4 regions of the Neobacillus canaveralius genome follow, and region 1 is predicted to be linked to each of the others. Evidence: a T-box and tRNA genes for the amino acid it is inferred to sense, from the RefSeq annotation. Region 1 holds a T-box; the other regions hold tRNA genes.

Evidence for each region. The T-box of region 1 lies ahead of argS (arginine--tRNA ligase). A T-box ahead of a tRNA ligase gene usually reads a tRNA of that ligase, here a tRNA-Arg.
Region 2: it has a tRNA-Arg gene. The T-box ahead of argS (arginine--tRNA ligase) is inferred to sense a tRNA for this amino acid. The anticodon was not compared.
Region 3: it has a tRNA-Arg gene. The T-box ahead of argS (arginine--tRNA ligase) is inferred to sense a tRNA for this amino acid. The anticodon was not compared.
Region 4: it has a tRNA-Arg gene. The T-box ahead of argS (arginine--tRNA ligase) is inferred to sense a tRNA for this amino acid. The anticodon was not compared.

What each region holds. Positions count from the first base shown of each region.
Region 1 covers NZ_JBDFLL010000002.1:164,791-170,290, forward strand. The annotation lists gene ABC255_RS29065 (cation:dicarboxylate symporter family transporter) at 1-418, shown strand, start outside; gene ABC255_RS29070 (NupC/NupG family nucleoside CNT transporter) at 458-1,639, opposite strand; gene ABC255_RS29075 (DinB family protein) at 1,898-2,362, opposite strand; gene argS (arginine--tRNA ligase) at 2,396-4,090, opposite strand; T-box leader at 4,334-4,543, opposite strand; gene ABC255_RS29085 (alpha/beta-type small acid-soluble spore protein) at 4,644-4,904, shown strand; gene ABC255_RS29090 (ABC transporter permease) at 4,927-5,500, opposite strand, start outside.
Region 2 covers NZ_JBDFLL010000001.1:1,032,079-1,037,578, reverse strand. The annotation lists gene ABC255_RS04960 (glutaredoxin family protein) at 3-260, opposite strand; gene rpoN (RNA polymerase factor sigma-54) at 274-1,599, opposite strand; tRNA gene ABC255_RS04950 (tRNA-Arg) at 1,714-1,785, opposite strand; gene clpP (ATP-dependent Clp endopeptidase proteolytic subunit ClpP) at 1,985-2,590, shown strand; gene ABC255_RS04940 (HPr family phosphocarrier protein) at 2,634-2,891, opposite strand; gene whiA (DNA-binding protein WhiA) at 2,918-3,868, opposite strand; gene ABC255_RS04930 (gluconeogenesis factor YvcK family protein) at 3,910-4,893, opposite strand; gene rapZ (RNase adapter RapZ) at 4,890-5,500, opposite strand, start outside.
Region 3 covers NZ_JBDFLL010000001.1:4,202,010-4,207,509, reverse strand. The annotation lists gene glf (UDP-galactopyranose mutase) at 1-964, shown strand, start outside; gene ABC255_RS20775 (hypothetical protein) at 989-1,225, shown strand; gene sda (sporulation histidine kinase inhibitor Sda) at 1,356-1,493, shown strand; tRNA gene ABC255_RS20765 (tRNA-Arg) at 1,556-1,629, opposite strand; gene ABC255_RS20760 (YwaF family protein) at 1,698-2,405, opposite strand; gene mutS (DNA mismatch repair protein MutS) at 2,567-5,161, shown strand; gene mutL (DNA mismatch repair endonuclease MutL) at 5,174-5,500, shown strand, end outside.
Region 4 covers NZ_JBDFLL010000001.1:1,456,867-1,462,366, forward strand. The annotation lists gene ABC255_RS07135 (XTP/dITP diphosphatase) at 1-540, shown strand, start outside; gene ABC255_RS07140 (metallophosphoesterase family protein) at 543-1,061, shown strand; tRNA gene ABC255_RS07145 (tRNA-Arg) at 1,174-1,250, shown strand; gene ABC255_RS07150 (tetratricopeptide repeat protein) at 1,587-2,612, shown strand; gene tig (trigger factor) at 2,762-4,039, shown strand; gene clpX (ATP-dependent protease ATP-binding subunit ClpX) at 4,432-5,500, shown strand, end outside.

The DNA.
Region 1 (5,500 bases):
TAAGGCCATCACAGCTTTCGTCATTCCAACTGGGTATTCATTTAACCTTGACGGATCTACCCTCTATCAAGCATTAGCAGCGATTTTTATTGCACAAATGTATGGCATTGATCTTTCCATCAGCCAGCAAATATCGCTTATGCTTGTACTAATGGTAACGTCAAAAGGGATTGCCGGGGTTCCTGGTGTGTCGTTCGTTGTTTTATTAGCTACCTTAGGAACAGTTGGAATACCGCTTGAAGGCTTGGCATTTATCGCTGGGATTGATCGTATTTTAGATATGGCACGAACGGTAGTAAATGTTGTCGGAAATTCACTTGCTGCGGTTGTCATGTCGAAATGGGAAAAGCAATATGACACAGAAAAAGCTGAGAAATATATAAATGAAGTAAAAGAAGCAAAACCTGCTATTCAATAAAATAAGGCTGCTTGGAGTAAATCCAGGCAGCCTTGTTTTTTATAGCATTATGCTCGTAATTGCCGCTGTTAGTAAGCTTACGAGTGTCGCCCCATATAGTAATTTTAATCCAAACTTTGCTACTTGATTTCCCTTCGCCTCATTAAGACCCTTCACTGCACCCGTAATAATTCCAATCGAGGAGAAATTCGCAAATGATACAAGAAACACAGAAATAATGCCAACTGTGCGACTTGATAGAGAATCTGAAATCTTCGCTAAATCCATCATCGCCACAAATTCATTTGATAATAATTTGGTGGCCATAATCGTACCTGCTTCGACCATATCGACTGCCGGTATTCCAACGATAAATGCCAGTGGCGCGAAAATATAACCTAAGACCATTTGGAAGCTAATTCCAAAAACAGCTTCAAATATATGGTTAATCATACTAATTAAAGCCACAAAACCGATTAGCATTGCTCCTACGATAATAGCTACCTTGAATCCATCCATAATATATTCCCCAAGGACTTCGAAGAAGGTTTGTTTTTCTCCTTCTTGAATCTCAATTATATCTTCTTCCGGTGAAACCTCATACGGATTAATAACGTTGGCAATCATGAAACCGCCAAATAGGTTCAGTACCAAAGCGGTAATCACATATTTCGGATCAATCAGCGTCATATATGCCCCTAATATTGAGGCAGATACTGTTGACATCGCTGATGTGCATAATGTATAAAGGCGGTGATCAGGTATATAAGGGAGCTGTTTTTTTACAGAGATAAATACCTCTGATTGACCGAAAACAGCAGAAGCTACTGCATTATAGGATTCTAGCTTACCCAGACCATTAACCTTACTTAATATAATCCCAAAATAGCGAATAATAATTGGAAGAATCCTGATATGCTGCGCAATCCCGATTAAAACGGAAATAAACACGATAGGAAGCAGGACATTTATGAAAAATGGTCCAGCACCTTCATTTGCCATTCCTCCAAAAACAAAGTTTATTCCCTCAGCTGCGTAGCTTAAAAGATGATCGAACACTGTAGCGACAGCTGTAATAATCACAAATCCAGCCTCAGTATTAAGCAGCAAAAAGGCAAAAATCAGCTGTAATACAAGCATAGTGACAAGCGGTTTAACCTTAATTTTTTTCTTATTGTTACTAGCAATATAGGCTAGCAAAAAGATGATAATAATTGCTGCTAGAAAAAGCAAATACTTCAAACATATTCCCCTCCTATTCTTGATGTTCTATCAATCATGTAATGTAATGAGATAGAAAATACTATTAATTTCGACAAATATCGACATTTCTAGAATCACAAAAATGAGTATAATGGTACCGTTTACTTCTGTCAATTGAATGAAAGATAGTAGTAAAATTCAGGTTTTTCACTTTTTTATTATTCCATCCGTCCTTTTTCTTACTCTTAACAAAAAAAATCCACCCGATAAGGGTGGATTGGTTTAATAAATGATTCTCTATTTTTTTTTGGTTTCAATAACTCGTTTCATTGCTTGAATATGCCCCAAGTGCAAATTCTCGTGGAAGAGTGCAAAATTTATGAGCTCCCCAAAGGTTTCCTGACCAAGGAATGGCTCTTTCAACTTAACGCTTAAGTTTTCAACAGGAATTTCCTTCATTCTATTTAATTGGTCTTTTAACTGGCTTACTAAGACAAAGACTGAAGGAACATCCCCTTTCCAGTCAGCTGGTTTCGTCCCTCTTGAAAATAGCTCCATATAGTTTGCTGGTAAATGGGTTGAATTTTTCGGAAGACCAAATAGCAAAGTCTCGGTAGCTGTTAACACATGTCCAATATGCCAATGAATGGTGTTGTTAAATCCTTCAGGTTGTACGTCGACTATACTCTCGTCAACTACATCCACATTCTTGATAAAGAAACTTCTTGTTAACTCCATATTATTAACCAAAAGTTCGCTCATTCTATTATTCCTCCACTCTTTTTTCTATTTCAATTACATTTCCTCAGGCGCTTCAATCCCTAATAATCTAAGCCCTTCCTTTAGAACTACTGTCACAGAATAGACAAGTGCTAAGCGGGCTTGTTGTTTCAAACCATCTTCTAGAATTTTTACCTCGCCATAATATTTATTAAAGGCTTGTGCGAGGTCCACAATATATTTGGCAATTTGGGAGGGATCAAACTGTTCATACGCTCTTTTAATCGCATTTGTAAACTCAGTAAGCAGACTAACAACCTTCCATTCTTTTTCCCAGGATGGAGATGTTGTTTGTACAGTATCTTCTGGTTTCCAGTTTGCTTTACGTAAAATGGAACACGCCCTTGCATAAGTATATTGGACATAAGGCCCTGTTTCTCCTTCAAAACGAAGCATTTCTTCTAGTGAAAATTCGATATCATTCATTCTAAAATTCTTTAAGTCATGGAACATAACTGCCCCTACCCCCACCTGTCTTGCTACTGTGTTCTTGTTTGTGAGGTTAGGATTTTTTTCTTCAATATTATGTCTTGCCATTGCGATTGATTCATTTAGGACTTCCTCTAATAAGACGACCTTCCCTTTTCTCGTTGACATCTTCTTTCCATCTTTAAGCATCATCCCAAACGGAATATGGACCATCTTACTAGCCCATCCGTATCCCATCTTTTCTAACACAGCAATTAACTGTTTAAAATGAAGACTCTGTTCATTACCAACCACATACAGAGATAAATCAAAGTCATAGATTCCTTTCCGGTAAAGGGCGGCTGCCAAATCACGCGTTGCGTAAAGGGTAGCTCCATCAGATTTTTTAATTAAGCACGGAGGCAATTCTTCGTCTAATAGTTCAACGACTTGAGCCTGGTCAGATTCTACTAGCAATTGTTTTTCCTCTAGAAGCTTGACAACAGTGTCCATTTTATCATTATAAAAAGCTTCTCCTGCATAGGAATCAAATTGGACATTCATCAATTCGTAGATTCTTGAAAACTCTTTTAAGGACTCATCACGAAACCACTGCCATAGCGTTGCAGCTTCCTCATCACCGTCTTCAAGTTTTTTAAACCAGTTTCTACCCTGTTCCACAAGTGATGGATCACGTTCTGCTTCATCATGGAACTTAACATATAGCGTTAGTAATTCCTTAATAGGGTTCTGTTTGACCTTTTCAGCTTCTCCCCAAAGTTTATACGCGGTAATGAGCTTACCGAACTGAGTGCCCCAGTCCCCAATATGGTTGATTCTGATTGGTTTATATCCGCATTTTTCGACAATGAATGCTAAAGAGTTACCAATGACGGTTGAACGCAAATGGCCCATCGAGAAGGGCTTTGCGATATTCGGGGATGAAAGGTCAATAGTTACAGGACGGTTATTGCCAATATCTAAAGCTCCATACTTCTCCTGCTGATGGATAATATCAGCAACCGTATCTTCGGAGACTATTTTTTTATTTAAGAAGATATTGATATATGCTCCCACCACTTCTACCTTTTCGATCGTGGGTGATTTGATTTTTCCACTTAACTCTTGAGCGATAATAGTTGGCGATTTTCTCTTTAGTTTTGCTAGTGTAAAACAAGGAAAGGCTAAATCACCATGCTGTTGATTTTTAGGTTTTTCAATTATCACTTCCAGGTCTTTCACGTGGATTTCCTGGTCTAGTACTTCAAATAATATCTTTGCAAACTCCTGTTTATACTTCATTTTTTTGACCTCCAATTTATCTCTTTGGCTGTGTTAAATTGGGCTGTTGATTTGCGCTCCAGGCGCTACGCTTTCCGCGGGCTCGCCCGTGAGCCTCCTCGGTCGTCCCGACCTGCGGGGTCTCACTCAGCTCGTTCATCCCGCAGGAGTCGAGCGCCTTCCGCTCCAATCAACAGGTTCTAAAATCAACAGTATTCTGTAACACAACCATTTCTTTAAAACAAAAAACTCCCGTCTCTATGTTGAAGAGACGAGAGTTAACTCGCGGTACCACTCTACTTGTTCTAAAAGAACCAGCTTGGCTTGTTAACGGAGGACTACTCCGGTTTGCCCTACTACTTTTCAGGCAAACATCTCAAAAGTGCGTTTCATCCTCTGTTTCGTATCAGGCTCACACCATCCCTGACTCGCTTTGACTTCCCAGAGAACTACTCTCTTTTTCACTGATTTTTTCCGACTTGATTGTTGTTATTATACTGGATAAAAAAGGATTTATCTAGTGGAAGCTGATTATTTTTCAAATTGGGCATCCTACCCACAAAGGAGGGATAACATGGCCAGAAGAAATAGAAATAAAATTCTCGTCCCTGAGTCAAGAAATGGACTGGACGCATTAAAAGCAAAGGTCGTCCAGGCACAATATCCTGAAGACGCCAAATTTGAAGCCGCCGAGGAGGTTGGTGTTCCTTTAAAGAAAGGTTACAATGGCCAGCTCACTTCACAGCAAGCCGGTAAGGTCGGCGGCAGATTAGGCGGAAGCATGGTTCGTGAGCTTGTCAAAATGGCACAGGAAAATATGGCTAAAAAAAGGTAAGCAGTGTACTCCCACTGCTTACTTAAGACCCTGTGGATCGATAGTGCCTGACTCCAATCTGCCAGACGAGAAAACAAGGAAGAATAAAAAGGCTGCCTGCCAGTGGAGTCAGCATATAAAGTATCTCATCCCCATTTGTTTTTCCAAGAATAAACATTAGCGGAAGGTAATTTACGGTGCCAAAAGGGATGACATAGGTGAATATTCGGGCTACCCATTTTTGATAAATATTTAATGGGTATTGAGCCATCTCTCTGCCTCCATCTGTAAAGATATTCGCCACTTCCAGCCCCTGCACGGTCCAAAAACACATTGTTGCAGCAAGTATATAGATACCTGTGAATATTAATACCCCGCTAGTAATCATAAAAAAAAGGGTCACTGCCTTTACTAAGCTCCATTCTATGGGTAGATTAGTCAAAGCCCAAATGAGAACGATACTACTTTGAAGCAGCCTGCCAATCCGTGTAAATTCAAATTTTGACCCAAGGACTTGAAGGAAGGTACTTCGTGGTCGTACAAGAACTCGGTCAAAATCCCCCTTAATGATTAAACTCGAAAAAGTATCAAATCCGCGTGCAAAACACTCGCTTAAT
Region 2 (5,500 bases), on a different contig from region 1:
ACTCAAAAGTTTTTCAATTTTTCTTGCAAACGTTTACTTATGTCGATTTTGTTAATAATTCCAAAACCCACTTCTTCCCCATCGATTTGAACAACTGGAATCATGATTCCATAAGTTTCCGTTAATTCATCACTTTCATCAATATCAATTTCTTCAAATGTAAACTTCCAGTCTTCCTTAAGTTCAAGGATGGCCTGTTTTGCTTTTTCACATAGTGAACAGCGTTTTCTTGTATATAAGGTGATAATTGTATGTGCCATTATTTATATCCTTTCAATCAAACCTTTTTCTTTTAGAGGAGGAAGCTATCCCCATCTGGTCCCGATACTTTGCAACTGTTCTTCTAGAGACAACGATTCCTTGACTTGTCTTGAGTTTCTCAACGATTTCCTGGTCTGATAATGGATGTTGTTTATCTTCACTATTGATCAATGAAGCAATCACATTTTTCACCTGACTCGAGGAAGTGCTTTCATTCGAAACTGTTTGAATGGTACTGGTAAAGAACGACTTCAACGGGAAAGTACCAATTGGTGTCTGCACAAATTTTTCTTTCACCGCACGACTCACCGTTGATTCATGGATTTCAAGTTCGCCTGCTACCTCCTTCATGGTCATCGGTACTAAATATTCCTTGCCATTTTCAAAAAATGAAGTTTGCTTTTCCACGATTTTTCTGACAACCCTCGTTAAAGTTTCCTTCCTCTGCTCAATACTTTTCATAATCCATTGAAAATCTTGCACTTTTTCCTGCAAAAAGCGGCTTACTTGAGAATCCATCGTGGTAGTCATTTTTTGATAATAATGATCGTTAAAACTTATTTTCGGAAGAATATCATCACACAGCCTGACGGAAAATCCATCCCCAAAGCGTTCTACGATAGCATCAGGGATAATGTAGGAGGCATTTTCTTTCTCTAAAAGTGCACCCGGTCGAGGGTTCAGCTGTTGTATGATATCAAATATCTCTTGGATCTTCTGTAAAGGTATTTGTAGTTCCTTTGCAATCTGCTTCCATTTCTTCTCCGCAAATGGGATGAAGTAGTGAGTAAGAATTGTCAGCGCCAAATCTTCCTTTAAGTTTTCCCGTTCTAGCTGTATTAATAAACATTCTTGAAGATTCCTAGCCCCGATTCCAGCTGGCTCCAAAGTTTGAATCACAATAATACTCTCTTCAACCAGTTCTAATTGGACACCTAATAAATGTGCGATTTCCTCGGGTTCAGAGGTTAAGTATCCGTTTACATCAAGATTCTCAATCAAGTACTTAATTATTTTCAATTGAATACCAGAGTATTTACGAAGATTAAGCTGATTTAGCAGCTGGTCTTCATTAGATGTGGACTTTGCTGCAATTTGCTCTATCCAATCATTTTCGGTATTTTTCGTATGTTTCCGCCGATTGCGGTCTATTAATGGGTTAATAGGCTGAATATGGTTATTTTCAACCTGTAATAGGGGATTTTCAAGTGCTTTGTTTTCTAAAAAAGTGGAAAGCTCTTGTGCTGAATATTGTAAGAGCGCAATGGCTTGGGTCAATTCCTGTGTCATTGCCAATTTCAATGTTTGTTGTTGCCATAAACCTGCTTTTAAGTCCATAAACAAATCTCCCCCCTTGCTCTATTTTACATGAAGATGGAGATTTCGTGTATGGTTATTAACTGGCATAAAAAGAAAAACCTCCTGTTAACTGGTAACAGAAGGTTTGGTTGACGCGCTCGGAGGGAATCGAACCCCCATTTTAAGAACCGGAATCTTACGTGCTATCCGTTGCACCACGAGCGCATATATGCGACTTACATATTATATGCCAATTAGTGAAACTTTGCAAGTTAAAATAGGTTTAAAAAACCCCTCAGTGGTTATGCTTGTATAGGGAAAGCTGTCGAACAAATATAAAGCGAATTGTTTGACCTTAATTGACCATCAGTGTATCATTAACTATACATAATAAAATCTTTTCATACTTAAAGGAGGAAGAAAAATGAATTTGATTCCTACAGTTATTGAACAAACAAACCGCGGAGAAAGAGCATACGACATCTATTCTCGTCTTCTAAAAGACCGCATCATTATGCTTGGAAGTGGTATTGACGATCACGTAGCTAACAGCATTGTAGCACAATTACTATTCCTAGAAGCAGAAAATCCTGAAAAGGATATATCCATCTATATTAACAGCCCTGGCGGCAGTATTACTGCTGGTATGGCCATTTATGACACAATGCAGTTCATTAAGCCAGATGTTCAAACAATTTGTATTGGTATGGCAGCTTCAATGGGCGCTTTCTTACTTGCTGCAGGTACAAAAGGTAAGCGTTATGCGTTACCAAATGCAGAAGTAATGATTCACCAGCCATTAGGCGGCGCACAAGGTCAAGCAACTGAAATTGAAATTGCAGCTAAGCGTATTCTATTCCTTCGTGAAAAATTGAATGGAATCTTAGCAGAGCGCACTGGCCAGCCACTAGAAGTAATCCAAAAGGACACTGACCGTGATAACTTCATGACAGCTGAAAGAGCAAAAGAATACGGTCTCGTTGACCATATCATCACTAGAAGTCTTGCCGAAGAAAAGAAAGAAAAATAATGTAAAAAGAGTTTGACCGATTTTAGGTCAAACTCTTTTTATTTTAATGTTCATTTTGAACAAAATTAGACAGTGCATCAATTGCTTTTTCTTCATCATCGCCGTGAGCGACTATATTAACTAAAACACCTGAGCCGACAGCTAAGCTCATAAGACCCATAATACTTTTTGCATTTACTTTTTTACCATCTTTCTCTAAAAAAATATCCGCTGAAAAACGGTTCGCCTCCTGAACAAATAATGCTGCTGGTCGTGCTTGAAGACCCGTTTTCAATTTAACTTCCACCTGTTTCTCAACCATTACAAAATCCTCCTTATGTTTTTCCTCTATTTTCTTGGAGCCAAATCACCAATCCGCAGTTTTTCTGCAATTTCATCTATTTTTCTTAACCGATGATTAATCCCCGATTTACTAATTGTACCTCCTGAGACCATCTCCCCTAGTTCTTTAAGGGTTACATCCGTATAGTGGAGCCTGAGTTCAGCAATTTCTCTTAACTTTTCAGGTAAAATATGCAATCCAACCGTCTCGTTAATATAGCGTATATTTTCAACCTGCCGGATAGAAGCACCAATTGTTTTATTTAAGTTCGCAGTTTCACAATTAACTAGACGATTAACCGAATTCCGCATATCTCTTACAATCCGCACGTCTTCAAAGCGAAGAAGAGCATTGACTGCACCAATAATATTTAAATACTCGGTAATTTTTTCTGCTTCTTTTAAGTAAGTAATATAGCCTTTTTTGCGCTCAAGTGTCTTGCTATTTAGACCAAATTTATTCATTAATTCACACAAGGAATCGTTATGCTCCTTGTATAGTGAAGCAATTTCCAAATGATACGATGAAGTTTCCGGATTATTTACAGAACCCCCAGCTAGAAACGCTCCACGTAAGTAAGAACGTTTACAACATTTCTTTTTCACAAGGTCACTAGCTATGTCATGGATGAAGGTAAATCCTTCACCAAGGATTTTCATATCCTCTAGTATTTCCTTCGCCCGCTGCGACAGGCGGACAATGTAAACATTGTTCTTTTTTAATCTCATTTTTTTCCGTACAAGCAGCTCTACTGGAACATCATAGCTCTTTTTTATTAACGTATATATCCTTCTCGCAATGGCTGCATTTTCAGTCTGAATATCAACAATCAACTTGCGGTTGGAAAAAGACATAGATCCATTCATTCGTATGAGAGCAGAAAGTTCCGCCTGCGTGCAGCAAGGCTTTATTTCTAAATTCGTTAATTCTTTTTTCGTTTCTGAAGCGAAAGACATCCCTTCACCCCCTTTTGCCCCTTTTGCACGGGCATTATTATTTACGCTTCATATCGCCGTTTGGTTTCACTTAAAAGTAAATTATATAAAATTTTCGCCACTTTTTTCGGGTCATGTCGCAGAGCCCCATTTTCCTGGATGGCAATATCCGCATGAACCACTTCAAGTCCAAGTTCAAATATGCGCTCCAAATCATAAATGACAGGGTCCGCCAGTTCTTCATTATAACGGAGCTGGATGTCTTCAGGAACTTCTTTATCATTCACTAGAATCGTATCCATAAAAGCACAAGCCATATGATCATAAATGGCTTTTACATGGTCACTTGCCGTGTACCCGTGCGTTTCGCCCGCTTGGGTCATTAAATTGCATATATATACCTTTTTCGCATGAGAACGGCAAACTTCCTCACCTAAGCGCGGTACTAGCAGATTAGGCAGGATACTAGTATATAAACTTCCAGGTCCTATAATAATTAAATCCGCTTGTCTAATCGCTTGTATCGATTCTGGCAAAGGTGTGATAATCTCTGGTGTTAGAAAAACTTTTTTTATTTTTTTGCCTGAGTAAGGAATTTTTGATTCACCAGATACGACTGTCCCGTCCTCCATTTCCGCATGAAGCACAACACTTTGATTGGCTGCAGGCAGAACCTTACCGCGGACATTTAATACCTTACTCATTTCTTGAATCGCGTGAACAAAGTTCCCGGTAATCGACGTCATGGCGGCAAGAATCAAATTACCAAGCGAATGTCCCGATAATTCATTGGAGGTCTTAAATCGATGTTGAAACATCTCTTCCACTAGAGGTTCAACATCCGATAGTGCAGCTAACACATTTCGGATATCCCCAGGCGGTGGGATTTGCAGGTCGTCACGGAGCCTTCCTGAACTGCCGCCATCATCAGCAACCGTCACAATGGCGGTAATATCAACTGGATACTGTTTTAAGCCTCGTAATAAAACCGGTAATCCTGTTCCTCCGCCAATGATGACGATTCTTGGCTGCCCTAACTCCCTCATGTCGTTTTATCCTTTCTCCTCTCAATGTCACGGTGTGAAACGAATGTCTTGTAGTCATTCTCAAAGTACTTAGCAAGATATTCAGCAAGGGTAACGGAACGATGCTGCCCTCCAGTACAACCTATTGCAATCACAAGCTGGGCTTTTCCTTCCCGCTTATAATGTGGAAGCATAAAGCCTAGCAAATCTGTAACCTTCTCGATGAATTTATGTGTTTCATTCCATTTTAAAACATAGCTTGAAACCTCTTGATCTAATCCTGTCTTAGGCCTCATGTGATCGATATAATGAGGATTTGGAAGGAAACGTACATCAAACACAAGATCGGCGTCGATTGGAATACCATACTTAAATCCAAATGACATGACATTGACAGTAAAAATTGATTTTTTATTCGTAGTGAATTCCGTTATAATCTTTTCGCGTAATTCACGCGGCTTCATTTGTGAAGTGTTGTAAATAAGCTGGGCTCTGCCCTTTAATTCATCAAGAAGCTCCCGCTCCAATTTAATTCCTTCTAATGGCAAACCTGATTGTGCCAGCGGATGAAATCTTCTTGTTTCTTTATATCTTCGCACTAAAGTAGCATCATCAGCATCCAAGAATA
Region 3 (5,500 bases), on a different contig from region 1:
TATACAAGTACATAAATATGGGGCACATATTTTTCACACCACCAATAAAGAGGTATGGGAATTCGTAAACCAGTTCGCTGAATTCAATCGATATACCAATAGTCCAATTGCCAACTATCATGGTGAAATCTATAATTTACCTTTTAATATGAATACGTTTAACAAAATATGGGGCGTTACCACTCCAGATGAAGCAAAGGAGAAAATTGAGCAGCAGCGTAGGGAAAGATATGTTGAAAACCCGCAAAATCTTGAAGATCAGGCTATTAACCTCGTGGGCAGCGATATCTATGAGAAACTCATTCGCGGTTATACAGAAAAGCAATGGGGACGTCCATGTACAGAGATACCGGCGTTTATTATCCGCAGATTACCGGTTCGATTTACGTATGACAATAATTATTTTAACGATCCTTATCAGGGAATCCCAATAGACGGTTATACCACAATGGTTGAACGAATGATAGAAGGCATTGAAGTGAAGCTGGATAGTGACTATTTAAAAGACAAAAGTTATTGGGATAGTCTTGCAGATAGGGTCGTGTACACTGGTCCCGTTGATGCATATTTCAACTATCAGTTTGGTGTATTGGAATACAGAAGTTTACAGTTTGAATCTGAGGTTATGGATACAAATAACTTCCAAGGCAATGCTGTGGTCAATTATACGGATCGCGAGACACCCTATACACGAATCATAGAACATAAACATTTTAATTTCGGCACGCAGCCCAAAACAATCGTCACACGTGAATACAGCGTGGAGTGGAAACTAGGCGATGAGCCGTATTACCCAATTAATGATGACAAAAACAGTGCGCAGTATAAAAAGTACAAAACACTGACTGAACAAGAAAGTAACGTTATTTTCGGAGGACGCCTAGGGGAATACAAATATTATAATATGGACCAGGTTGTTGAAGTTGCTTTACGTAAGGCAGAAGAGGTTTTAGGTATTAAGTAGTTCTTTTGTGTTTTTAATAGATAAATGAAGAGGTCGATTAGAATCATTGCAGGTGACAAGATGAAGTCAAATGAAGAAATCCTTATAGATTTGAAAAATGAATTAGTACGAATTGGGTCTACTAGACAAAGGGATTACGATCTTTCTAAGAAGAAAAATAAAATTTATAGTACCACCATTTGCCGAAGATTAAAATTAAGTTGGCCGGAATTGGTTAAACAGGCGGGCTTACAGAATCTACATCTAAACAAAGATGGGTAAACATGTGAAAAGTAAGAAAGTCTCAGCTGAACGTTTATAGGTTGGCTGTGTGTCAGATGCAGGGAAATTCCCATTTAAAGCGTTCTTTTTATAATAAAATGTATTAAAGGTAAGTGGAGTGAAAAAATTTATGCATAAACTGAGTATGAAACAATTACTAGAGATATACAACGAAGCAATAAACTCCAATGTAAGCAGTGATTTCATAATATTATTATCCGAAGAAATCAATAGGCGTATAATTAATGAATCTTTTATGGAAAACTGAGATTGATTAAAATATTAAATAAGAGCAAAATTAAAAAGCCTTTAAAAATCAAGGCTTTTTGACGTCCCGAAGAGGATTCGAACCTCCGACCTACAGTTTAGGAAACTGTTGCTCTATCCTGCTGAGCTATCGGGACACTTTTATTGGGAACGTTACTTATTATAAATAGTTAATCTGAAAAGGTCAATAAGTAAATACCCAAAACTAACCAAGTCTTTTTTTTCGGAAAATTAACCAAACGATGAGACTAAGGGAAATTAATAGAAACTCCATAGATAAGATGTACCAAGGATACGGACCTAAAAGATCCAATAGACTGGGACTTTTTGGTTTATGGCTCAAAAACATATAGTTACCTTCCACTGCTTTATTGATGAGCATAATAATAGGCATTAAAACATTCAAAAAGACGAACAATTTTACAACCGACCAAATGGTTGGTCGATAACCTACAACCCAAGTGAAATAAAAGACAACCCAAATGTCCATTAAATGGGTATAGAAAAAATGAAAAAAGCGAAAATGAGGAAAGTCAAAATTTAATAATGGTGTAAAAATTGCTTGAGAAGCTCCCAATAAGGCTGTAAATAACAATATATCATAAATGATTTTTTTCCTCGTTAACAATAACAGCACGGATAAATCCAGGCTGATACTGCACAATTCTAATGGAATGGCATGACTGACATCCCACGTGCCGTTGACCGTCATCCAAATATGGTACGTTACTTCTATTAATAGTAGAGATAACCCTGCCGCTACCTCTGCCTTTCTCCAGTTTTTTCCCCTAAGAGTATCTCGATTGATATAAATTAAAACAGAACCAAGAAAAAGTAGGGCTATAATCACAAAATGGCTGATTGAAAACATTTCAAAATCAAATTCCTTATAACTGCCTCCAAACCATCCCATGAGGATCACCCTTTTCGATTTAGTACTATAAATTATATGCAAGTCACTAGTAACCACGAACATTATCGTTAAAAGAAATTTCTACCTAATCTAAGTTTACCTGATATATGATATAATAGTTTGTCGAAGATACTCGAAATAATTAATATGTGGGGGTCATTATGGCTGGTTATACGCCGATGATACAGCAATACTTAACCGTTAAGGCAGATTATCAAGATGCCTTTTTATTTTTTCGCTTAGGCGATTTTTATGAAATGTTCTTTGATGATGCGATTCGCGCATCGCAAGAATTAGAGATTACCTTAACAAGCCGCGAAGGTGGCAGTGAGGACCGAATTCCGATGTGCGGAGTTCCCTATCATTCTGCCCCTAACTATATTGAGCAACTTATTTCAAAAGGCTACAAAGTGGCTATATGTGAGCAAATGGAAGACGCAAAATTAACAAAGGGCATGGTTAGACGGGAAGTTGTTCAGCTCATTACACCTGGTACGGTAATGGAAGGAAAGTCTTTATCGGATAAAGAAAATAACTACATTGCCTCGATTTCTTATTTTGATGATCAAACCTATGGTTTTGCTTATACTGACCTTTCAACAGGTGAAAGCAAAGTAACTCAGCTGTCAGCTAATTTTGATGATGTATTAAATGAACTTGCTGTTTTAAGTACAAAAGAAGTGGTAGTGGCAAGTGATTTTGACGCTGAATTGCAACGGAAAATGCGCGAACGTGATGTCCTAGCCATTTCATTCGAAGATGATAGTTCAATAGAGATGAATTTTTCTAATCTCTTGGATAATCTCAATCAAGATAAGCTAAAACAAAGTGCTGCAAGATTATTTCACTATTTGTACCGCTCTCAAAAGCGAAGTCTTGACCACCTGCAGCCCGTGACTACTTATCAAATTCACCAATATATGAAAATAGATTACTATTCGAAACGAAATCTTGAATTGACCGAAACGATTCGCTCAAAAGGGAAGAAAGGCTCCTTACTGTGGCTGTTAGATGAAACGATGACAGCAATGGGCGGCCGAATGCTGAAAACGTGGATCGATCGTCCATTACTTTCCCGTGAAGACATTGAGCACCGTCAAACGATCGTAGAAGTATTGATGAACAAGTATTTCGAACGCCAGGAACTTCGTGAAAAGTTAACCGAAGTTTATGATTTGGAGCGTCTTGCAGGACGGGTGGCATTTGGGAATGTGAATGCTCGCGATCTCGTTCAATTAAAGCGTTCATTAATGCAGATTCCTTTTTTAAAACAAATTCTTCATGGCATGGAGCATGAAGTTGTAAAACAGATTGCAGATTCACTTGATCCTTGTGAAGAAGTGACAGATTTATTAGAACTGGCAATTGTCGATAATCCTCCTCTCTCACTTAAGGAAGGGAATATCATTCGTGATGAGTACAATGATCAGTTGGATCAATACCGTTATGCCAGCCGAAACGGGAAAACCTGGATTGCTCAGCTTGAACGTGAAGAGCGTGAAAAGACGGGGATAAAATCTCTAAAGGTAGGTTTTAACAGAGTATTTGGTTATTATATTGAAGTTACACGTGCAAACCTTCATCTGTTAACAGAAGGACAGTATGAACGCAAACAAACCTTAACCAATGCAGAACGCTTTATCACCCCGGATTTGAAAGAAAAAGAAGCGTTAATTTTAGAAGCGGAAGAAAAATGCGGGGAGCTTGAATATGAACTGTTTACGGAAATCCGAGAGATTGTCAAAGAACATATTCCACGCCTGCAGGCTGCTGCAAAGGCAGTAAGTGAACTCGATGTGCTCCAATGCTTTGCAGAAGTTAGTGAAAACCGCCGCTATGTAAAACCGCAGTTTTCAACAGAAGGTAAAGTTGTTATAAAAGAAGGTAGACATCCAGTTGTGGAAAAAGTATTGAATGCACAAGAGTATGTAGCGAACGATTGCTTTATGGACACTGATCGGGAAGTCCTTCTCATCACGGGCCCAAATATGAGTGGTAAAAGTACGTACATGCGTCAAATTGCCTTAACGGCCATTTTAGCGCAGATTGGCTGTTATGTACCGGCAGATGAAGCGGAGCTGCCTATTTTTGACCAGGTATTTACGAGAATTGGAGCAGCAGACGATTTGATCTCCGGCCAGAGTACGTTCATGGTCGAAATGCTTGAAGCGAGAAATGCCTTGACCAATGCTACACAAAACAGCTTAATTTTATTTGATGAAATTGGACGAGGAACTTCTACTTATGATGGGATGGCACTAGCACAAGCGATCATTGAATACATCCACAAACATATTGGTGCGAAAACACTGTTTTCAACCCATTACCATGAGTTGACCGCCTTAGATCATCAGTTAGAGAAATTAAAGAACATCCATGTGAGTGCAATTGAACACAATGGAAAGCTTGTCTTTCTTCATAAAATAAAAGAAGGACCGACGGATAAGAGTTATGGAATACACGTTGCTCAACTAGCGGAGCTTCCGAAGGAATTAATCCATCGTGCCAATGAAATTTTATCAGCACTTGAAAAACCAGATGTACCACCAGTTGCTGTTAAAAATGCAGTTAAGAAACCTGAGGAGCAGCCAGCACAGCTGTCATTCTTTGATGAACCGAAAGAGCCGAAGAAACAAGAGCTTTCTTCAAAAGAAAAGAAAGTTCTTGATAATATGAAAGAAATTGATTTACTAGATATAACACCGCTACAGGCGATTAATTTATTGTACGAGCTTCAGAAAAAGTTAAAAAGCTAGGGGGTGACACGTATGGGTAAGATTATCCAGCTAGATGATGCACTATCCAATAAGATTGCAGCAGGTGAAGTAGTCGAGCGTCCTGCTTCAGTTGTCAAAGAATTAGTAGAGAATGCCATTGACGCTGGCAGTACGGTCATTGAAATTGAAGTAGAAGAGGCGGGACTGGCGAAAATCCGCATTACGGACAATGGGAATGGCATTGAAGAAGAAGACGTATTACTTGCCTTCCAACGTCATGCAACTAGTAAAATCAAGAATGAAAATGACTTATTCCGTATCAGGACGCTGGGGTTCCGTGGAGAAGCCTTGCCGAGTATCGCTTCTGTTTCACGGCTT
Region 4 (5,500 bases), on a different contig from region 1:
AGAGGGATAGCAGTCAGGACACTGCTGGATTATCCTGAAATCGAGGATGTAGAAGAGACCGGGACATCTTTTGAAGAAAACGCCACGTTAAAAGCAGAAGCTGTTTCACAGCAATTAAATAAAATGGTGATTGGCGATGATTCGGGTTTAATAGTTGACGCTTTAGAAGGCAGACCAGGTATTTATTCAGCACGTTATGCTGGTGAGGAGCCTAAAGACGATCAGAAAAATCTTGAAAAAGTATTGCTTGAATTGAAAGGCGTTCCTGAAGAAGATCGTACCGCTCGGTTTTATTGTGCACTGGCTGTATCTGTGCCAGGAAAAGAAACCATCACCGTAGCTGGAACATGTGAAGGTCGAATTCTCGAGGAGCAAAGGGGAACAAATGGTTTTGGTTATGACCCTGTGTTTTATGTGCCGGAAAAAGACCGCACGATGGCAGAACTATCTTCTGATGAAAAGAATAAAATAAGTCATCGAGCGAATGCTTTGAAAAAGCTTGAAAGTATGTTAGATTCTATTGTGGAAAGAGCGGAATAATCATGTGCAAAGTTCTTGTTGTTAGTGATAGCCATGGTTTAACGAACGAGCTTGAGGTATTAAGAGCACGGCATTTGAACGATGTAGAGTTAATGATTCATTGTGGTGATTCTGAAATTAGCCTCGACGATAAAGTGATGAATGGTTATTTGACTGTGAAGGGAAATTGCGATTTCGGCAGCTATCCATTAGAAACTATAACCGAGATTGCTGGACGTAAGTTTTTTGTAACTCATGGTCACAGGTATTCAGTGAAGTCGTCATTAATGAAATTAAAATACAAGGCAGCAGAGGTTGGGGCAGATATTGTCTGTTTCGGACATTCCCATGTATTGGGAGCAGAAGTGATTGGGGATACGTTGTTCTTGAACCCTGGCAGCATACGTATGCCAAGGGAACGCTCCGAAAAAACCTATGTGATTCTAGATTTATTTGATGAAACAATTAAAGTGTCTGTTTATGACATTAGTGGACGGGAACTAAAGGATTTAACCTTTGAATTTGCCTTGCCGAAAAAATGAGGGAAGAGTACTTCTTCCCCCCATTTTTATTTTTTGAAAAAATTTTTGAAATAGTGTTGACTTTAACATATATGCAATATATAATAAATCTTGTCTTTGAAAAACTTATTACGTCCCAGTAGCTCAGCCGGATAGAGCATACGCCTTCTAAGCGTACGGTCGGGAGTTCGAATCTCTCCTGGGACGCCATTTAACTACATACCAATAAATATTACTCACCTTCTAGAAGGTGAGTTTTTTTGTTTTTTCTAATTAGAAAGGATTTTTTTGACGTCTCAGAGTGGATTGTGCCGATAAATCGGAAACGGCAAAATTACGGTAACAATCCGGTGTGGATTGAGCCGATAAATTGGAAACGGCAAAATTACGGTAACAATCCGGTGTGGATTGAGCCGATAAATTGGAAACGGCAAAATTACGGTAACAATACCAAGGTATATCGCCATTTAGAAGGTGAGTTTTTTTGTTTTTCACACATTTCATGCTACACTATTTTCCATATAGATGCAGAGGACGGTACAAAGTATGAAAAAACGGGAGCGTGCGAAACGGAAAGATAATATAATATTCCTTCCCGGACTCGAAAAGAGATTGACGGATAAGGGCCTAGAGAGCCTTCAAAACAAGAGATACAAAGAAGCCATAACCCTGCTTGAAGAAGCAATGGTTCATGACCCGGAAAATAGTGACATATTAATAGGACTCGTGCTCGCTTACTTTGAAGCAGGAGCCTATATAAAAGCGAAAGACTTAGCGAATGAAATGCTATTAAAGGGCATCGGTGAGTATTTTCATATGGTCGACCTGTATCTGACCATCTTAATACAGCTGCATGAATATCAGGAAATCGTTTCAACGATTGAAGCACTGTTTGACGAAAAAGAGATCCCGCCGGACAGGCATGATCACTTCCTCACGATCCTGCAATTTAGTAAACGGATGGCTGACAATAGTCAGCAGGAACCGATGGAAGAAGTAAAAGAAGAGACCCATCTGAAAGAGCTTAAACTATCTTCACTAAAAAATTTAAATGAGCAAATGCTTGCGATTTCTAGTTTGGCGGAGAAAAATATTCGTCCTTATATGGATGAAATAAAAGAATATCTCAATTCAGATCCTGGCCACCCTTTCTTAAAAACTATGCTCCTGACCCTATTAAAAGAGCAGGAATATGATAAGAAAATAGTGGTGAAAAAGTTTAGTGAAGACTTAAGCGTTGTCCCCACAGAACTTCCAGACATTCAAACACAGCCAAGAATGAAGGTAATAGAAAATATACTAGAAGCAAAATTAGAAAATAGTGACCCTGTTTTATTTGAAAATATGAAAGGGATGGTAGAAAGGATTTTCTTTATAAGTTATCCTTTTGAGCTCAAGCCTGAAGCTGTTTCAGCCTGGGCTGCGGCTTTTCACTTATTAGTTCTTGATTATCTAGGCGGAGAACCGGATGTCGATGATATTTCAGATGAATACGAGATTTCTACTGAAAAGATAGAGCAGGCACTAGCAAAAATTAGAGAATTAGAAGAAATTTCTTATCCCAATATATAGGTAACTCTGTTGAAAGAAAAAAATCCTGTGTTATAATGTAAGGGTTGCATTGTGTAAAAACTATCTTTTACATAAAAAAAGAGGGTAATTCATTATCCTGACAAATTCGTTACGAATGAAATGATAATAGATTGTTGGAGGGAAATAGTATGTCAGTAAAATGGGAAAAGCTAGAAGGAAACACCGGTGTCCTTACTGTTGAAGTAAGTGCAGAAAAAGTAAATGAAGGCTTAACTGCAGCTTTTAATAAAGTTGTTAAGACAGTAAATGTACCTGGCTTCCGTAAAGGGAAAATGCCACGTCCAATGTTCGAAAAGCGTTTTGGTGTAGAATCTCTTTATCAAGATGCATTAGATATTCTTCTTCCAGAAGCATACGGAAATGCGATTGACGAAGCAGGAATCGATCCAATCGATCGCCCTGATATCGATATCGAGCAAATGGAAAAAGGTAAAGAACTTATCTTCAAAGCAACTGTACAAGTGAAGCCTGAAGTAACATTAGGCGAGTACAAAGGTTTAGAAGTAGAAGAGTTCGAAACAACTGTAACTGATGAAGATGTAGCAAAAGAATTAGAAACTCTTCAAAACCGTCAAGCTGAGCTTGTAGTAAAAGAAGAAGGTACTGCTGAACTTGGCGATACTGTTGTTCTTGACTTTGAAGGATTCGTAGATGGTGAAGCGTTCGAAGGCGGAAAAGCCGAAAATCATTCACTTGAATTAGGTTCTGGCTCATTCATTCCAGGATTTGAAGAGCAATTAGTAGGATTAGCTACTGGCGAATCTAAAGACGTAGAAGTATCTTTCCCTGAAGAGTACCATGCAGCTGAACTTGCAGGTAAGCCAGCAGTATTTAAAGTAACTCTTCATGAAATCAAAGGAAAAGAACTTCCTGCATTAGATGATGAGTTTGCGAAAGATGTGGATGATGAAGTTGAAACATTAGACGCATTAAAAGAGAAAATTAGAACTCGTTTAGAAGATAGCAAGAAGCACGAAGCTGAGCACCACTTACGTGATTCTTTAGTTGAAAAAGCTGCTGAAAATGCACAAGTTGAAATTCCAGAAGTTATGGTTACAAGCGAAGTGAACCGTATGCTTCAAGAATTCGAACAACGTTTACAAATGCAAGGAATGAACCTTGAGCTTTACTTCCAATTCTCAGGTCAAGATGAGAATGCTCTACGTGAGCAAATGAAAGAAGAAGCTGTAAACCGCGTTCGCGTTGCTTTAACACTTGAAGCAATTGCAAAAGCTGAAAACATTGAAGCAACTGACGAAGATGTTAATGCTGAGCTTGAAAAAATGGCTGGCATGTACAACATGACTGTTGATAACATTAAGGCGGCACTTGGTGGTCTTGAAGGTATCAAAGGCGATCTTCAAAAGCAAAAAGCGGTTGAATTCTTAATCGAAAATAAAAAATAATAATTATTGTTAAAACATGGCACGATTTTATCGTGCCTGTTTTTATACATTTTTTCAATTACATATTATAATAAGTACAGGGAAACCTTTTTAACAAGCAGCAGGAAAAACAGAATTACATAGCGAATTAAGTAAAACACGCTTTATCGAAGATTTAATTTGATGAAAAGTGGTTATGCTTAATGGGTACATAGGAATCATTTAAGGGTGCTCCAAGCAAAAATCCGATGCGCAAAAAACATAGTTGAAGAAGGCTTTTTATTACCAGTCCGCTGGGTCCATGTGTTACAATGCAATACATACCACTGAATCGTATCGAAAAAGAAACGGATTTTTGTTTGTGTTACGCAACTTTAAATAGTGTTATAACACGTTTTCAAGGGGTGAAAGAATTGTTTAAATTTAATGATGAAAAAGGCCAACTAAAGTGTTCCTTCTGTGGAAAGACACAAGACCAAGTACGTAAATTGGTTGCCGGACCAGGTGTATATATATGTGACGAGTGTATCGAGCTTTGCACAGAAATCGTTGAAGAAGAGCTTGGAACAGAAGAGGAAGTAGAATTTAAAGACGTTCCTAAACCAAAAGAGATTTGTGAGATTCTTGATGAGTACGTTATTGGTCAGGACCAAGCTAAAAAATCGCTGTCGGTTGCAGTGTACAATCATTACAAGCGTATCAATTCTAACAGTAAGATTGATGACGTTGAGTTATCAAAAAGTAATATTGCTATGATTGGACCAACAGGAAGCGGTAAAACTTTATTAGCGCAAACATTAGCACGCATATTAAATGTTCCGTTTGCAATCGCTGATGCAACATCGCTTACTGAAGCTGGTTATGTTGGGGAAGACGTAGAAAATATTCTTCTAAAATTAATCCAAGCTGCAGATTATGACGTAGAAAAAGCTGAAAAGGGTATTATTTATATTGATGAGATCGATAAGATTGCCCGTAAATCAGAAAATCCTTCAATTACAAGAGATGTATCTGGTGAAGGCGTACAGCAAGCATTATTAAAAATTCTAGAAGGTACGGTTGCGAGCGTTCCACCTCAAGGCGGACGTAAACATCCACACCAAGAATTCATTCAAATCGATACTACAAATATTTTATTTATTTGCGGTGGTGCGTTTGATGGTATCGAACCAATCATTAAGCGCCGCTTAGGTCAAAAAGTTATTGGATTCGGTTCCGATGTTAAGCAGCAGGAAATTACGCAGAAAGAGCTTCTTTCTAAAGTATTACCTGAGGACTTACTCCGCTTCGGTTTAATTCCTGAATTTATCGGTCGTCTTCCTGTTATTGCAAGTCTTGAGCAGTTGGATGAGGCAGCATTGATTGAAATTCTTACGAAGCCAAAGAATGCCTTAGTAAAGCAATATCAAAAAATGCTTGAAATCGATGAAGTAGAATTGGAATTTGAAGAAGGTGCACTTAGTGAAATCGCGAAAAAGGCGA